Regions from separate parts of the Kitasatospora sp. Xyl93 genome, predicted to be linked through region 3. Evidence: riboswitches for the same ligand, from Rfam matches in the RefSeq annotation. Region 3 holds a riboswitch; each other region holds the start of a gene.
What was found. A riboswitch is a leader RNA that binds a small molecule or an ion and turns the genes downstream of it on or off. The one in region 3 is predicted to bind S-adenosylmethionine.
Positions count from the first base shown of each region.

Region 1: it holds a riboswitch for S-adenosylmethionine, as region 3 does, so the genes downstream of both, ACZ5GH_RS03920 (IclR family transcriptional regulator) here and thrC (threonine synthase) in region 3, are expected to answer to the same signal.
Region 2: it holds a riboswitch for S-adenosylmethionine, as region 3 does, so the genes downstream of both, ACZ5GH_RS09530 (aminotransferase class V-fold PLP-dependent enzyme) here and thrC (threonine synthase) in region 3, are expected to answer to the same signal.

Region 1 covers NZ_AP029185.1:919,701-925,613, reverse strand. The annotation lists gene ACZ5GH_RS03935 (MerR family transcriptional regulator) at 1-287, opposite strand, end outside; gene ACZ5GH_RS03930 (HEAT repeat domain-containing protein) at 291-962, opposite strand; gene ACZ5GH_RS03925 (DUF7144 family membrane protein) at 1,189-1,617, shown strand; SAM riboswitch class I at 1,764-1,906, shown strand; gene ACZ5GH_RS03920 (IclR family transcriptional regulator) at 2,108-2,821, shown strand; gene ACZ5GH_RS03915 (threonine/serine exporter family protein) at 2,935-4,188, opposite strand; gene ACZ5GH_RS03910 (hypothetical protein) at 4,389-5,042, shown strand; gene ACZ5GH_RS03905 (DUF362 domain-containing protein) at 4,925-5,913, shown strand, end outside.
Region 2 covers NZ_AP029185.1:2,220,123-2,226,035, reverse strand. The annotation lists gene qcrC (cytochrome bc1 complex diheme cytochrome c subunit) at 1-793, opposite strand, end outside; gene ctaE (aa3-type cytochrome oxidase subunit III) at 981-1,601, opposite strand; gene ACZ5GH_RS09540 (response regulator) at 1,998-2,423, shown strand; gene trpD (anthranilate phosphoribosyltransferase) at 2,541-3,617, shown strand; SAM riboswitch class IV at 3,727-3,845, shown strand; gene ACZ5GH_RS09530 (aminotransferase class V-fold PLP-dependent enzyme) at 3,897-5,261, shown strand; gene ACZ5GH_RS09525 (Lrp/AsnC family transcriptional regulator) at 5,265-5,546, opposite strand; gene ACZ5GH_RS09520 (rhomboid family intramembrane serine protease) at 5,543-5,913, opposite strand, start outside.
Region 3 covers NZ_AP029185.1:4,530,093-4,536,005, reverse strand. The annotation lists gene groL (chaperonin GroEL) at 1-433, opposite strand, end outside; gene ACZ5GH_RS20365 (cold-shock protein) at 769-972, opposite strand; gene ACZ5GH_RS20360 (MoaD/ThiS family protein) at 1,506-1,784, opposite strand; gene thrC (threonine synthase) at 1,811-3,091, opposite strand; SAM riboswitch class I at 3,108-3,243, opposite strand; gene ACZ5GH_RS20350 (glucosyl-3-phosphoglycerate synthase) at 3,390-4,391, shown strand; gene ACZ5GH_RS20345 (alpha,alpha-trehalose-phosphate synthase (UDP-forming)) at 4,430-5,896, shown strand; gene otsB (trehalose-phosphatase) at 5,883-5,913, opposite strand, start outside.

The sequences.
Region 1 (5,913 bases), 3.6 Mb from region 3:
AGCAGCTCCGTCTCCGCCGCGATGCGCTCGCGGGTCCGGCGGATCAGGTCGTCGACGAGCTCCGCGGGCGCGAAGCCGGGATCGTCGAGGGCCCGCCCGACGTCGCGCAGCGACAGGCCCAGCGACCGCAGGCTCTCGATGTGGAAGATCCGCCGGATGTCCTCGTCCGAGTACCGGCGGTAACCCGAGTCGGTGCGCTCCGTCGGCCGCACCAGTCCGAGCGATTCGTAGTGCCGGAGCATGCGGGCGCTGACCCCGGACCTCCGCGCGACGTCGCCGATCAACACTGCCTACCGTCCCTCCCGGCCGCCCCCGCCGAGGGCCACCGTGCGCTTCGCCTCCTCGATCGCCGACTCGAAGCCGGCGTCCGGGTCGTGCCACAGCCGTTCCGTGGCGAGCGCGTGGGCGCGCACCCGGGGGTCGCGGTCCGTCGCCGCGGTGGCCAGCACCGGCAGCACCACCTCCCCGAGCCCGATCAGCGCCCGGCTCAGGCTCAGCCGTGTCTCGTGTCCGCCGCGTCCGAGCTGAGCCGCCAAGCCTACGGCCAGCTCGCGTTCGCCACCCTCGGGCACCAGCACGACGGCGGCCCGCCAGGCGCTGCGGGCCACCTCCTCGTCGGCGTCGGCCAGCAGCGCCGGGGTGACCGCCGGCCAGGCCCGGCGGTCCCCGATCTTGGACAGCGTGTGCAGGGCCTGGCTCCGGGCCTGCGCGCGCTCCGAGCGGACCTCGCCGAGCAGCAGCGGGACGGTCACCGCCGCCTCGTACCGGGTGAGCGCCCAGGTGAGCATCTCCCGTACGAGGAACTCGGGTTCGACCGCGCACCGCTCGACGAGCCCGCCGACGAGCCCCGGCCGCGGGCTCGTGCCGACGGCCAGCGCCGCCCGCAGCCGCACCGACGGGTCGTCGTGCGCCAGCCCCCGGAGCGCCCGCACCGTGTCCGTGTCCTCTTCCGCCCTGGTCATCAGGACCACCTCCTGGGCCACAGTGAAGGGCTTGCCACCGTGACAAGGTCAAGCGGACCCGGGCACGCGGCCCACGGCGGCGGGATGGGGAGTCCGGTCTTACCGTGAATACGGGGCTCCGCCGACGCGGGTGCACGTCCCCGCGCTCCCGGAGCACCGCCGCCCGGCTGCCCTCCCCCCGTCTCCCCGTGTCCGCGAGGCGGCTGCCACCGAAGGAGCCCATGTCATGGCCAGTAGTGCTACCGGAGCCGGCCCCGTCGCCAGGGGCCCCGAGCGGTACCCCCACGCGAGCGGGTGGACCGTCTTCGCGGGGGTCATGCTGATCACGGCCGGCATGATGGCGGTCTTCCAGGGGGCCGCGGCCGTCCGCAAGGACGGTCTGCTGATCGTCACCCGCAGCTACGTGTACTCGATGAACACCGAGGGGTGGGGATGGATCCACCTCATCCTCGGCGTCGTCGTGGTGGTGGCCGGTGTGGCGGTCTTCAGCGGCGCCGTCTGGGCCCGCGTCGTCGGCGTCGTCGTCGCCGGGCTGGGCATGCTCGCCAACTTCCTCTGGCTGCCCTACTACCCCGTCTGGGCCATCGTCCTGATCGCGGTCGACGCCCTGGTCATCTGGGCGCTGTGCGTCGGACGGGTGGACAGGCCAGCCTGACCGGCAGCGCACTCCTCCGCCCGGTCCGCCCGCCCCCCTCGCCCGCCCGATCCGCCGCCTGCCGGACGCCCGTCGCCCGGCAGGCGGACGCACGTGTGGGCGGGGGGCTTGCCGAGCGCCCCGGGGAGTCTTGTATCGTTCCTGGCGAATCATCCAGAGGGGTGGAGGGACCGGCCCTACGAAGCCCCGGCAACTCCCCGTTCGACCCGGCGTCCGAAGTACGCGCCGTGCCGTCCGGGGTCAGTGCCAACTCCGGCCTGTCGCCACTGTGGCGCGGGAAAGATGAGGAGACACGGTGCTCTCTGTGCTGTCCTTCGCCCGGGCGCTTCCCGCCCCGGCCCTTTCGCGTACCCGTCTCGTGCCCGGCGCAGGCAATCGGCCGACTTCCCCGGCCCGTCCTCGCTGACCACCCCCCGGCTCCCCACCCGGAGCCACCGGTGAGCAGCGCCGACCCGCTGCTCCCGGGCCCTGAGACTGGAGTACCCCACCCATGGAGAACACGAGCGGCGTCGGCGTGCTCGACAAGGTCACCTCGATCCTCGGCATCCTGGAGGCCGGCCCCGTCACGCTGGGCGGCCTGGTCGCCGCCACCGGCATGGCGCGGCCCACCGCCCACCGCCTGGCCGTCGCGCTCGAACACCACCGCCTGGTCAGCCGGGACATGCAGGGCCGGTTCATGCTCGGCCCCCGGCTCGGCGAGCTCTCGGCGGCCGCCGGCGAGGACCGGCTGCTGGCCGCGGCCGGCTCGGTGCTCACCCACCTGCGGGACGTCACCGGCGAGAGCGCCCAGCTCTACCGCCGGCAGGGCGAGGTGCGGATCTGCGTGGCCGCCGCCGAGCGGCTCTCCGGCCTGCGCGACACCGTGCCGGTGGGCATCACGCTCCCCATGAAGGTCGGCTCCGCGGCCCAGATCCTGCTCGCCTGGGAGGAGCCCGAGCGCCTCCACCGCGGTCTGCAGGGCGCCCGCTTCACCGCCACGGCCCTGAGCGGCGTACGGCGGCGCGGCTGGGCCCAGTCCGTGGGCGAGCGCGAGCTCGGGGTGGCCTCGGTCTCCGCGCCCGTGCGCGGCCAGTCCAACCGGGTGGTGGCCGCGGTCTCGGTGTCCGGGCCGATCGAACGCCTCACCCGGCATCCCGGCGCCACCCTCTCCCAGGCCGTCGTCGAGGCGGCCCACCGCCTCACCGAGGCCCTGCGCCACCCCTGAGAAGAACTCCGGGCCCTGGGGCGCACCTCCGCGCGCCCCAGGGCCCGGTTCCCGGGTCGAGGCTCCGGCCCGGTCCCGGCGGGAGGGCTGAGGCCCGGTCCCGGCGGGACGGCTCAGGCTCGGGACAGCAGCCCGGCGCGGCAGGGACGGGGGATCCGGCTGATCACGGCGCCGATCAGCGTGCCGATCGACACTCCGAACACCGCCGAGACGGCCGCCAGGACCGACTGGGCGCCGTTGCCGACCTCGATCTGCGCGGTGTTCAACAGGCCGAAGGAGCCCGGCACCACGATCCAGAACGCCGGGAGGTAGAGCACCTGCCCGAGCGGCCCGCCCGGCAGCCAGTGCACCAGGGTGGCCGCGACCGCGGCGGCGACCGCCCCGGCCAGGCCACCGATCGCCGCGCCGTGCGCCGACCCCACCGCCACCTGGGCGGTGGCGCTGACCGCGATCACGGCGACGATCCACGGGATGGTCGAGGGCGGCGTGTGGACGTTGACCACCACGCCGGCCACCGCGATCGCCAGGCCCAGCGCGATGACCCACCAGCTGGGCTCGGCGACCTGGACGTTGGCCAGCGCGGTGGCCGGCATGCCGATCGCCGTCGCGGCCGCGGCCACCCCGGCGAGGAACAGCGCCAGCTGGACCGCGCCGGACACCAGCCGGGCGGTGCCCGCGCTGGCCGCGCCCGCGGCGATCTCGGACAGCCCGGTGACCAGCAGCCCGCCCGGCAGCAGGATCGCCAGGGTGGCCACGATGGTCCGCAGCGGGCCGTCCAGCAGCGACGCCCGCGCGAGCCCCAGGACCAGCAGGGCGACCAGGAACCCGGCCGTGACGGGCAGCAGCGGCCGCAGGTACGGGAACCGCCGGGCGAGCACGGTCAGCCCCACCACGATCAGCGAGCCGAGCCCGGCCGCCAGGACGTTCGCCGCCACCGGCTGGAGGAAGAGGCAGACCCCCACGCCGACCGGCAGCGCCCCGAGGTCCGCCACCCACGCGGGCCAGCGGGCCGGCGCCCGCCGGATCCGGTCCAGCTCGGCGAGCGCCCGGGGCCCGTCGAGCTCGCCCGCCCGCAGCCGGTGCACCAGGTGGAGGACGTCGGCCGTCTGCTCGAACCGCAGCGCACCGCCGACCGGCTGGAACCTGGTGGCCCCGTCCGGGCCGAGCGAGACGAACAGCCCGTTGGTCAGCGCGGCGACCCGCGCCTCCGGAGCCCCCGACGCCCGTGCCAGCCCACGGAGTTCCTCCTCGACGTCGTGGACGGGCAGGCCACCGCCGAGCAGGGCCTCGCCCAGGTCGAGGAGCAGACGGTGGAGCGGCTCGGGCGGGGCGTCGAGGACCCGGGCCGACGGAGACTTGCTAGACATGGCGGATATCGTCCCACCCTGCCCGGTTCGGACCGACTCTGCCCCGGTCTGTTCGGTCATGGACCGGTCGAGCGCGTGTCCCACCCGGCCTCCCGGCTCCGGGCAGTAGCATCGCCTGGACCTGTTTCGGGATGCCTTCCGGTGAATCCGTGACGGTTCGACCGCACGCGGGAAGACCGTCCTCCGGCGTTGGGGGAGATGTGACCGTCGTCGCCGCCGTGGCCCGCTCCACCCGGGTCCGACCGCTCTCCGCCGCCGACCTGCTCGCCGAGGCGGTCGCCCGGGCCGGTCTCTGGGAACGGCTCGCCGAGCGGGCGCACGGCGAGCCGGGGACGCTCGCGGTGCTGCTGGCACCGGGCGCCTCCGGGTACGGCGATCCGGCGACCGCCGTCGACGCCGCCCTGGTGGAGCACCTGATCGACCTGCTGCACGACCGCGGCTACCGGGACGTCGCCGTCGGCGCCGCCCGCTGCGGCCCGGACACCTGGCTGGCCGGCCCCGGGCTCCCCGAAGCCTGCCGTCGGCTCGGCTACACGGGGCGCACCCCGCAGGGCAACGCCTACCGCGTCGTGGACCTGGCGGAGGACGTCGAACCGGCCGGGTTCCCCGACTCCTCGGTGCTGCACGGCAGCGGGATGGCGCGCGGCTGGCTGGAGGCGGGCTTCCGGATCAACATCGCGAAGAACAGCACCCATCGGAGTTCGGCTACGCGCTGTGCCTGGCCAACCTGTTCGGCGTGCTCCCGCAGGACGACAAGCACCACCACTACCGCGCCCGGCGCGACGGTGCCGAGGTCGTCGTGGACCTGCTGCGCACCCACCCACCGGACTTCCACCTCGTCGACGCCGTGGTGAGCAGCCACGGCTGCGCCGGATCGCAGGTCGGCAGACCGCTGCGGACGGGGACGGTGATCGCCGCGGCGGACGGCGTGCTGGCGGACCTGGTCGGCGCGCTGCTCATGGGCGTCGACCCCGCCTCGTCGCCGCTCTACGCGCGGGTGCTCGACGACTGCGGCCTGCCGGACGACTACCGGATCGACGGCGACCTCACGCCCTACCAGGGCTGGCGCAACCCGCCGAGGCCGCTCGTCGAGGCGGTGCGCCGGCTCGCCCCCGACGGGTGGGCCCACCGGCTGTTCAGCGTCGCCGCCTGGCACGTCGCCCCGGGCACGGCGCAGGTCACCGACCCGGCGCTCGCCCGGCTCTCCCGGATCCTCACCTCGCTGATCCGCGCCGCGGACACCAACCCGGCCGCCGCCACCCTCTGCGCGGTGCTCGGCGCGACCGCCTCGGCCTCCTCCACTGTCCGCGCCTGGCGGGCGGGGAACGCCAAGGACGGCCTCCGCCACCGGGACGTCTCCCTCGCGGTCGACCCGGACGCCTACACCCTCGCGGACTTCGACCGGATCACCGACCTGCTGCGCCCGCTGGAGACGGTGATCGACGCGCTGCCCGCCGACGCCTGGCAGATGCGCCGGCGGCACGTCGGGCACTCGATCCTGTTCGGCTGCGAACGCACCGTCAACGCGCCGTACCGGGAATTCGTCCGGCGGGTCGACGTCAGCCGGTCCATCAGCTACATGACCGACTACCTCGGCGGACGGGTCCACGTGGTGTCCCGCGACGCCCGGGGCCGCCCCACCCGCCAGATCGAACGCAACCTGTACCTGGCGCAGCCGAACTACCTGACGTACTACGGCGGCCCGCCCATCGACGTCTGCAAGCT
Region 2 (5,913 bases), 2.3 Mb from region 3:
TGGTGGTGTGGGCGGCGACCCAGATCGCGACCGCGATGAGCGTGCCGAGGCCGAAGATCCAGCCGAACAGACCCTCGGTCACCGGACCGAGGCTGCCCAGGGTGAGACCGCCGGGGTTGGGCTCATCGTTGGTGGTGTGGCGGACGAAGGCCACGATCTGCTTCTTCTGCTCCTCGGGCATGGTGGTGTCCGGGAACGACGGCATGTTCTGCGGGCCGGTCTGCATGGCCTCGTAGATGTGCTTGGCGTCCACGCCCTCCAGCGACGGGGCGTACTTGCCCTTGGTCAGGGCACCGCCCTGGCCGGCGAAGTTGTGGCACTGGGCGCAGTTGGTGCGGAACAGCTCGCCACCCTTGGAGATGTCCTCGGGGTTGGTCGAGGTGAACTGCTCCTCCTTCGGGGTCACCGGGCCGGGGCCGAGGGAGGCGACGTAGGCGGCGAGCTGGTCGATCTCGGCCTGCGTGTAGATGTTCTTCTTGCGCGGGACCTGGGCGCCGGGCTGCTGGGCCGGCATGCGGCCGGTGCCGACCTGGAAGTCGACAGCGGCGGAGCCGACGCCGACCAGGCTCGGACCGTCACTGCTGCCCTGGCCGTTCAGGCCGTGGCAGGAGGAGCAGCCCACGGCGAAGAGCTTCTTGCCCTCATCGATCGCGAGCGACTGCGCGGCGACGTCGGCCTGCGCCTTGTCGGCGGGCGCGAACGCGGCGTACAGCCCCCCGGTTGCCGCCAGGGCGAGAAGTAGGACGACCAGCGCCGCCAATGGGTGGCGCCGTCGTGCGGAGAGCTTTTTCACGGAATAACCCCGGTGTCAGGATCTGGTCGACTGGTGGGTGCACCCGGCGGCCGGTCTGGCCGGCACGAGGCTGCCTGTCTAGGGCTGCGCGCGCGGTCGGTCGGTGGGAGCGTCGGCACCGGCAGAAGCGGCCCGTCGCCGGTGAGGGCGGGGGCCGCAGCCGGTGGCCAGCGACCTGATCAGCTGGTTACTTGATCAGGTAGATGGTCGCGAACAGGCCGATCCACACGACGTCGACGAAGTGCCAGTAGTACGACACGACGATCGCGGCGGTGGCCTGCTCGTGCGTGAAGCGCTTGGCTGCGTACGTCCGTCCCAGGACCAGCAGGAAGGCGATCAGACCACCCGTCACGTGCAGCCCGTGGAAGCCGGTGGTCAGGTAGAACACCGTGCCGTACGGGTCGGAGGACAGCGAGAGGCCGTCCTTCTTGACCAGCTCGGTGTACTCGAAGACCTGGCCGCCGATGAAGACCGCGCCCATGGCGAACGTGAGGATGAACCACGCCCGGAGCTTCTTCACGTCACCGCGCTCGGCAGCGAACACGCCGAGCTGGCAGGTGAGCGAGGAGAGCACCAGGATCGTGGTGTTGACCGAGGAGAAGGGCACGTTGAGGGCGTGGGCCTTCTCGGTCCAGAACTCCGGCCCCTTGACGGAGCGGAGCGTGAAGTACATCGCGAAGAGGGCCGCGAAGAACATCAACTCGGAACTGAGCCAGACGATCGTTCCGACGCTGACCATGTTCGGCCGGTTGACCGATCCGTGCGCGTGCCCGGTTTCTACTGCTGTTGCTGTCGCCACGACGGACATTATGTCGGTCCCTTATTCCGTCTTCACGTCGGGGGGTGTCCCTCGGAGTGTCCGGTGCGTGCGGTATGCCCGCTTGGGGGGCGACGGGGTGTCCGGACGGGGGCTGAGCAGCGGCGTGTCCCTTTTCTGACGGTTCCTCGGAGGGGCCCGCGACCCCGTTGCCCGGCGCGTCGTTGCCCGGTCGGAGTAGCCGTAGGAGGTAGGGGAGCGGGCGCCGGGTCGGCCGTACGGGTGGACTGGGCGGGGTCGGGTGACGGGCCGTCCTCCGGGCGAGTGAGCCCGGGGCGCGGCGGTTCGGGGAGGAACGTGCGCGAGGGGGGCTCGGCGGCGGGTGATCCGGAGTAGCATCCGGATCAGGCGAACGTGGTCCGGATCACACTTGAGGGAGCAGGGCCCATGGCGTACACGACCGATGAGACGCTCACCGTCCTCGTCTACAGCGACGACCGCAACACCCGTGAGCAGGTGCTGACGGCGCTCGGCCGCCGGCCCGCCGAGGATCTTCCGGAACTGTCCTACCTGGAGTGCGCGACCACCCCCGCGGTGCTCAAGGCGCTGGAGAAGGGGGGAGTGGACCTCTGCGTGCTGGACGGCGAGGCCGTCCCGGCCGGCGGGCTGGGCCTCGGGCGCCAGCTCAAGGACGAGATCTACGGCTGCCCGCCGGTGCTGGTGCTGATCGGCCGGCCGCAGGACTCCTGGCTCGCCGCCTGGAGCCGGGCGGACGCCGCCATCTCCCACCCGGTGGACCCGGTGGCGCTGGCCGAGGCGGCCGCCGTCCTGCTGCGGGCGAGGGTGGCGAAGCGGACTCCGGCCGTCCGCTGAAGTCCGCCCGGCAACTAGAAAAGACGGGGTTAGAAGCGACCGCTTCGCTCGATAGGCTGGCTCCATCCGTACGGACGTCCCCCCGGAGCGGGGAACCGACAACAGCTGGAGTCAGCCATGGTGAACGTGAACCCTGCGAACGGCGGTAGCGACCCCGCGCAGGTGGTCCGCACCTGGCCGGACATCCTGTCGGCGCTGCTGCAGGGGGAGGACCTCGACCGCTCGTCCACCGCGTGGGCGATGGACCGGATCATGAGCGGCGAGGCGTCCCCCGTCCAGGTGGCCGGGTTCATGGTCGCGCTGCGGGCCAAGGGCGAGTCGGTCGAGGAGATCGCCGGCCTGGTCGACGCGATGTACGAGCACGCCGAGCCGCTGGACATCCCCGGCCCGGCCGTGGACATCGTCGGCACCGGCGGGGACCGGGCGAAGACCGTCAACATCTCCACCATGTCGGCGATCGTCGCGGCGGCCGCCGGCGCCAAGGTGGTCAAGCACGGCAACCGGTCGGCCTCCTCGACCAGCGGCTCCTCGGACGTGCTGGAGAAGCTCGGCGTGGCGCTGGACCTCTCCTCCCGGCGGGTCGCCGAGGTGGCCGAGGAGGTCGGGCTCACCTTCTGCTTCGCGGCGAAGTTCCACCCCTCGATGCGGCACGCCGCCACCGCCCGGCGCGACCTCGGGGTGCCGACCGCCTTCAACATCCTCGGTCCGCTGACCAACCCGGCCAAGGTCACCGCGCACGCCATCGGCTGCTTCGACACCCGGCTGGCCGGGCTGATCGCCGGGGTGCTGGCCCGGCGGGGCGCGACGGCGCTGGTCTTCCGCGGCGACGACGGGCTGGACGAGCTGACCATCACCACCACCTCGCAGGTGTGGCTGGTGCGCGACGGGGTGGTCACCGAGACCACCTTCGACCCGCGGGACGTCGGCATCGAGCTGGTCGGCATCGAGGCGCTGCGCGGGGCGGACGCCTCGTACAACGCCGAGGTCGCGCGGCGGCTGCTGGCGGGGGAGCACGGGCCGGTGCGGGACGCCGTCCTGCTGAACACGGCGGCCGCGCTGGTCGCGCTGGACCTCGGCGACGCGCCGCTGGGCGAGCAGCTGGCGGCCGGCATGGAGCGGGCCGCGAAGGCGATCGACTCGGGCGCCGCGCAGGACCTGCTGCGGCGCTGGTCGGAGGCCACCAGCCGGATCTGAGACGGCAGTTGGGGAGCCCGGGCCGGGTACGCCGGCCCGGGCTCCGGTGCTGTCCGCATGCTGGATGCCCGTTTGACCGCCCGCTGGACGCGGCCTAGAGTCTTCGCCAGGTCATGAGTGACAGCGCCAAGCCCCAGCTTGCTGTCCGGCAACCCTCCGTCCGTGGCGGGGTGCCCTGGGTGAGGACCGGGTCGCCACGGCAGATCGTCCGTGCGACAAGCGCGGACACCCGACGACTGGCACTCCCGGGGTCCCTTACCCCCGAAGGAGTGCATCCCCATGTCCCTCGTCACCGAAGTCCTCTCCCCGCTCCCGGTCCTCGGCGCCGACGTCCAGGTCCCGCTCGCCGGCGGTGAGAAGGTCGGCTACGCGGCGCTCGACTACGCGGCCAGCTCGCCGGCGCTCCAGCGGGTGTGGGACGACGTCGCCGCCTACGCGCCGTACTACGGCAGCGTCCATCGCGGGGCCGGGTACCTCTCCCAGCTGTCCACCGACCTGTTCGAGCAGAGCCGCCGCACTGTCGGCGAGTTCCTCGACCTGCGCGAGGGCGACCAGGTGGTCTTCACCCGGGCCACCACCGACTCGCTCAACCTGCTGGCCGCCGCCGTCCCGGCCGGCACCCGGGTGTTCGCCTTCGAGACCGAGCACCACGCCTCGCTGCTGCCCTGGGCGCACGCCGGACTGGACGTCAGCTACCTGCGGGCGCCGCGCTCGCGGGCCGAGGCGGTGGCCGCGCTGGACGCCGCGCTCGCCGGGGCGCCCGAGGGCCCCAAGCTGCTCTGCGTCACCGGCGCCTCCAACGTCACCGGCGAGCTGTGGCCGGTCGCCGAGCTGACGGAGACCGCGCACCGGCACGGCGCCCGGGTGGTGCTGGACGCCGCCCAGCTGGCGCCGCACCACCGGGTCTCGGTGCGCGAGCTGGACGTCGACTGGGTCGCCTTCTCCGGCCACAAGATCTACGCGCCGTTCGGCGCCGGGGTGCTGGCCGGCCGGGCGGACTGGCTGGACGGGGCCGAGCCGTACCTGGCCGGCGGCGGGGCGACCCGGACGGTGGCCCGGGAGGCCGACGGCTCGGTGGCCGTGCAGTGGCACACCGGGCCCGCGCGGCACGAGGCCGGCTCGCCGAACGTCATCGGCGCCTACGCGATCGCCTCGGCCTGCCGGGCGCTGACCGAGGCCGGCTTCGACGCGCTGGAGGCCCGCGAGCAGCAGCTGATCACCCGCCTGACCGCCGGCCTCGCCGCGATCCCGCAGGTCAAGGTGCTCAACCTGTTCGGGGAGGGCTCGGCGCGGGTCGGCGTGCTGTCCTTCGTCGTCCGGGGCTGGAACAGCTCGCACTTCTCGGCCGCGCTGTCCGCCGAGTACGGCATCGGGGTGCGCGACGGCCTGTTCTGCGCCCACCCGCTGGTGCGCACGCTGCTCGGGGACGAGGACGTGGCCCCGTCCGAGTGCGGGGCGCCCGATCCCTCGCTGCCGGGCGAGCGCAGCCTGAACGCGATCCGGGTGAGCTTCGGCGCCGGGACGCCGGACGAGCACGTCGACCGCTTCCTCACCGCCGTCCGGGAACTGGTCACGGACGGCGCGGCCTGGAACTACCGCAACGAGGGCGGCCGCTGCGTCGCGGACACTCAGCGCGAGGGCTGAGCGCTACTCGTCCAGGCCGAGGGCGAAGGCGGCCTCCAGGTCGTGCTGGGAGTAGGTGCGGAAGGCGATCTGGGTCTCGGTGTGGGCGACACCCGGGACCTTGTTCAGCCGGCCCGGGATGACCTCGGCCAGGTCGTCGTGCCGGCGCACCCGCACCATCGCCACCAGGTTGTAGCCCCCGGTCACCGAGTAGACCTCGCTCACGCCGTCGATGGCGGCGATGGACTCGGCGATCTCCGGGATGCGGTCGACACTGGTCTTGATCAGGACGATGGCGGTGATCACAGTTCGGGCTCCTTTGTGAGGTGCCGCCAGCGTATCGGGCGTCCGCCGGGTCGTCGCGGGGGGTGGCGGACCACGGTGCAGGCGTAGAGGAACCCGGCGGAGAAGCCGATCACGTGGACCAGGTACGCCACCCCGGGCCCGGCCGAGTGCACCGACCACCACTGCAGGGCGAACCAGAGGCCGAGCACCAGCCAGGCCGGGAAGCGCAACGGCAGGAAGAGCAGCAGCGGGACGAGGGTGGTCACCCGGGCCCGGGGGTGGAGGCGCAGGTAGGCGCCGAGGGCGGCGGCGATCGCCCCGGAGGCCCCGATGAGCACCCGGGTGGAGTTCGGCGAGTGCGCCTCGGCGAGCGCGAAGCCGTACGTGG
Region 3 (5,913 bases):
AGGCGATCTGCTCCTTGGTCTCCACGTCCTTGGCCTGGGCCAGCAGCTGGTCGGAGACGGCCGCGACGGCCTTCTCGATGCCGCGCTTCAGGGCCATCGGGTTGGCGCCGGCGGCGACGTTGCGCAGACCCTCGCGAACCAGGGCCTGGGCGAGCACGGTGGCGGTGGTGGTGCCGTCACCCGCGACGTCGTCCGTCTTCTTGGCGACCTCCTTGACGAGCTCCGCACCGATCTTCTCGTACGGGTCCTCGAGCTCGATCTCCTTGGCGATGGAGACACCGTCGTTGGTGATCGTGGGGGCGCCCCACTTCTTCTCCAGCACGACGTTGCGGCCCTTGGGGCCGAGCGTGACCTTCACTGCGTCGGCGAGCTGGTTCATGCCACGCTCAAGGCCGCGGCGAGCTTCCTCATCAAAGGCGATGATCTTGGCCATCAGAAGTGGTCCTCCGGGACACGGTCGACTGCTCGGACCAAGGGGTGCCCGCGACGGACGGCCCTGGTGTGCGGGGGTCTTTTCCCCTACCGCTCCCGGGGGCCTCACCGACCCGGTCCGCTGTCACTCTCACGCTGTGAGTGCTAACGCCAATGATTAGCACTCCGGGTGGTCGAGTGCAAGCCCAATCGACGATCCGCGAGCCGCCGCCGGGGCCGCCCCCGGAGCCCGCCGGGAACGCCGACGGGCCCGTACGACACGCGTCGTACGGGCCCGTCGAGAAGCGAGTGGTCACCAGCCGTAGGGCCGCGCCGAGCTCCTGGGGTCGGAAGGCGTCAGCCCGCGGCGCGGACCATGTCCGCCTGCGGGCCCTTCTGTCCCTGGGAGATCTCGAACTCGACCCGCTGGCCCTCCTCGAGGGTGCGGTAGCCGTCCATCTGGATCGCGCTGTAGTGGACGAAGACGTCCGCACCACCGTCGACCGCGATGAAGCCGTAGCCCTTCTCCGCGTTGAACCACTTGACGGTGCCCTGAGCCATTCCGAACTCCCCTAGTGCTGTGCTGGGCCCTTCACGCGCCCGCAGGTCGCGGGCCCGGGTTGGTTGAAGGCCGGCCCGGGGAACCCCCCCTGGGCGCAGCCGTGCACGCCGCAACCCTCCGCGCGGGACGCCAGGCGGCTTCCGGTGAGCGGGTGATTGCGTCGACCGCCGCTGAATGTATCCGGACCGACGCCCTCTGCAACAGGGTCAACCGCCGGTAATTCCGGCAAGGCGCCGGGGGACAGTACGGGCCGAATCGGAATAATCTCGGCATTCCACGCCGGACATAGCGGACGAATTACTCAAATGTCCGCGGGAATTCTGACATCCGCCTGACATGTTTCACGGGCCGGTCCGGCGGGCCGGGCGCCCCCGGGCCGAGCACTGCGGGGGCCGAAAGGGAAACCTTGTTCCCAGCCGAGCGACACTCTACTCCGACTCGACCCGGAAATATTCCCGCAAGAATGCGAGCGGTCGCCCGCGCATACGGAGAATTCCGTACGCGCGGGCGACCGCGGGTTCTCGCGAACGGCTCAGCAGCCGCCGGCCACCGCCGGGATGATCGAGATTCCGGCGCCGTCCCCGATCGCGGTCGCCAGACCCTCGGCGAAGCGCACGTCGTCGTCGTTCACGTAGACGTTCACGAAGCGGCGCAGCTTGCCGGTGTCGTCCAGGATGCGGGCCGAGATGCCGGCGTGGTTCTTCTCCAGGTCGGCGATGACCTCGGCCAGGGTGGCGCCCTCGGCGGTCACCTCGGCGGCGCCGCCGGTGTAGGTGCGCAGGATGGTGGGGATGCGGACGTTGGCGCTCATGACTCTCCTTGCGGGGGGCGGGTGGTTCAGGCGGACGCGAGGCCGGCGGCGCGGAACGAGTCCAGCGTCGGGCGGATGACGGCGGTCATCCCGGCGTCGGAGACGGCGTCCAGGGTCTTCAGGCCGTCGCCGGTGTTGATCGCGACGGTCTCCTTGGCCGGATCCAGCTGTCCGGTCTCGACCAGCTTCTTCAGCACGCCGACGGTCACCCCGCCCGCGGTCTCGGCGAAGATCCCCTCGGTCCGCGCCAGCAGCCGGATCGCCGCCACGACCTCGGCGTCCGTGACGTCCTCGACCGCGCCGCCGGTGCGGCGGGCGATGTCCAGCACGTACGGGCCGTCGGCCGGGTTGCCGATCGCCAGCGACTTGGCGATGGTGTCCGGCTTGACCGGCTTGATCACGTCCCGGCCGGCCTTGAACGCGGCCGACACCGGCGAGCAGCCCTCGGCCTGGGCGCCGAAGACCTTGTACGGCCGGTCCTCGACCAGGCCGAGCCTGATCAGCTCCTGGAGCCCCTTGTCGATCTTCGTCAGCTGCGAGCCCGAGGCGATCGGGACCACGATCTGCTCCGGCAGCCGCCAGCCGAGCTGCTCGCAGATCTCGTACGCCAGCGTCTTGGAGCCCTCGCCGTAGTACGGCCGCAGGTTCACGTTGACGAAGCCCCAGCCCTCGCCGGCCGCGTCGCCGATCAGCTCCGAGCAGAAGCGGTTCACGTCGTCGTAGTTGCCCTCGATGCCGACCAGCTCGCCGCCGTACACCCCGGCCATGACGACCTTGCCCTGCTCCAGGTCGTGCGGGATGAACACGCAGGACCGGAACCCGGCCCGGGCCGCCGCCGCCCCCACCGCACCGGCCAGGTTGCCGGTGGAGGAGCAGGACAGCGTGGTGTACCCGAACGCCCGGGCCGCCTCGATCGCGCAGGCGACCACCCGGTCCTTGAACGAGTGGGTCGGGTTCCCGGAGTCGTCCTTGACGTGCAGCTGGGCGGTGAAACCGAGCTCCCGGCCCAGGTTGTCCGCCTTCACCAGCGGGGTCCACCCCGGGTTCAGGTTGGGCTTGGACGCCACGTCGGCCGGAACCGGCAGCAGCGGCGCGTAACGCCAGATGGAGGCCGGACCGGCCTCGATCCGCTTGCGCAGCTCCTCGGCGCCCTCGCTGCCGAACTCGTAGGCGATCTCCAGCGGGCCGAAGCACTCCAGGCACGCGAAGCTGGGGCCGAGCGGGAAGCGGGTGCCGCACTCGCGACAGGACAGCGCGGCGGCGGGGCCGAGGTCGACGGAAACGGGTGCGGCGGTGTCGATAGCCATGACGGCGAGGCCTCTCTCCTCATCTTCCCCGTGGCGCGGTCGCGACACGGGCCGGAATTGGCACCTGTCCCGCCGGGGCCTGTCGTCGACAGCCGCGCGAGAAGGTTGCCGGGACGTCAACGGGCCGTTCCCTCAGTCCCTCTGGATGAGCTTGTGAAATTGTGGTGGTACTCAGCGGCGACCCCGGTGTGCAAAGGTCCGACCGCTGTACGAAGACTGTATCCGAAGGCGTCAATCCTGAACGGGACCGTCCGCCAAGCGAGATGACATGTCCCACCGACCCGCCGAGGAGACCCCAGTGCCCGCCGAACCGACCCCCGAGCTCCTGCCGCAGGCGGCGTCCTGGCTGCGCCGCCGCTCCTGGAGCGCGGCCGACCGGCCGGTCCACACCCTCCTCGACGCCAAGCGGCGCACCGGCCGCACCGTCAGCGTGGTCCTCCCCGCCCTGGACGAGGAGGCCACCGTCGGCGACATCGTCCGCACCGTCCGCCGCGAGCTGATGGAGCGCCTCCCGCTCGTCGACGAACTCGTCGTCGTGGACTCCGGCTCCACCGACGCCACCGCCGCCGTCGCCGCCGAGGCCGGCGCACGGGTGGAACACCGCGACCTGATCCTCCCCCGCCTGCCCGCCGTCCCCGGCAAGGGCGAGGTGCTCTGGCGCTCGCTGCTGGTCACCCACGGCGACATCGTCTGCTTCGTCGACGCCGACCTGCGCGAGTTCGACCCGGCCTTCGTCTCCGGCATCGTCGGCCCGCTGCTGACCGACGAGTCGATCCAGCTGGTCAAGGCCATGTACGACCGCCCGCTGGAGTCGGAGGGCGCCGTGCTGCCCGCCGGCGGCGGCCGGGTCACCGAACTCGTCGCCCGCCCCCTGCTCAACCTCCACTGGCCGGAGCTCGCCGGGTTCGTCCAGCCCCTCGGCGGCGAGTACGCGGCCCGCCGCTCACTGCTCGAACGGCTGCCCTTCCCCACCGGGTACGGCGTCGAACTCGGCCTGCTGGTCGACGCCCTGGATCTGGCCGGACTGGACGCCCTGGCCCAGGTGGACGTCGGCGTCCGGCACCACCGCCACCAGGACGGCCAGGCCCTCGGCCGGATGGCCGCCACCATCTACCGGACCGCCCTGGAGCGCCTCGACCGCACCCACCGCCTCAAGGCCTCCGCCGACCTCGTCCACCCCCACCTCACCCAGTTCACCCGCCACCCGGAGACCCGCGCGTTCACCGCCCACACCCACCCGGTGACCGCCCTGGAACGCCCCCCGATGCACACCGTCCCCGAATACGCGACCCGCCACTGACGGGTTTGCCACGCCGGGCCCCCGGCAACATGCCAACCATGGGCGATCTCACGACCAACCGTTCGAGCGCGACCGGCACCGCCTCCGTCCTGGTGGCATCCAACCGGGGACCGGTGTCCTTCAGCACCTCCGACGACGGCACACTGACCCTGCGCCGCGGCGGCGGCGGCCTGGTCTCCGGGCTGTCCGCCATCGAGGACCCGAACGCCGTCTGGGTCTGCGCCGCCCTCGGCGACCCCGACCGCAGAGCCGCCGCCGAGGCACCCCGCGGCCGCCTCGACCTGGCCGGCCACGAGGTCGGCGGCCAGGCCGTACGGATGCTGGACATCGACCCGCAGACCTTCGCCCGCGCCTACAACGGCGTCGCCAACTCCACCCTCTGGTTCGTCCACCACCTGCTCTACGCGACCCCGACCGCCCCCGCCTTCGACGCCGACTTCCGCACCGAATGGGCCGCCTACCAGGCCTACAACGGCGCGTTCGCCGAGGCGCTGGCCGCCGAAGCCGCGCCGGAGGCCGCGGTCCTCGTCCAGGACTACCACCTCTCGCTGGCCCCGGCCCTGCTCCGCGGAATCCGCCCCGACCTGCGGATCGGCCACTTCTCGCACACCCCGTGGGCCCCGCCCGAGTACTTCCGGCTGCTGCCCGACGACGTCGCCCGGGCCGTCCTCACCGGCATCCTGGGCGCCGACCGGGCCGGCTTCCTCACCGAACGCTGGGCCCGCGCCTTCGCCGCCTGCTGCGAGGACATCCTCGGGGCGACCGTCGACCACGACGCGCTCACCGTCACCCTCGACGGCCGCACCACCCACCTGGGCGTCCACGCCCTCGGCGCCGACGCCGACTTCCTGCGCGAGCGTGCCCACCGCCCCGACGTCGACGAACGGCTGGCCGCCCTCCGCGAGGCCGTCGGCGACCGCCGCACCATCGTCCGGGTCGACCGCACCGAGCTGAGCAAGAACATCGTCCGCGGCCTCCAGGCCTACCGGCACCTGCTCCGCACCCGGCCCGAGTGGCACGACCGGGTGGTGCACATCGCCTTCGCCTACCCGTCCCGCACCGACCTCGCCGAGTACCGCAGCTACACGGCCCAGGTCCGGGAGCTCGCCGAGGCCGTCAACGCCGAGTTCGCCACCCCCACCTGGCAGCCGGTGATCCTGCACGTGGACGACGACTTCCCGCGCTCCCTCGCCGCCTACCGCCTCGCCGACGTGGCGCTCGTCAACCCCATCCGCGACGGCATGAACCTGGTCGCCAAGGAGGTCCCGGTGGTCTCCGACAACGGCTGCGCCCTCGTCCTCTCCCGCGAGGCCGGCGCCCACGCCGAACTCGGGGACGACGCGCTCACCGTCAACCCGTACGACGTCATCGCCACCGCCGACGCCCTCCACGCCGGCCTCGGCATGAGCCAGGAGGAGCGCGCCGACCGCACCAAGCGCCTGGCGGCGGCGGCCACCGCGCTCCCCCCGCAGCAGTGGTTCCTGGACCAGCTCAACGCGCTGTGAGCGCCTCCCCCAGGGAC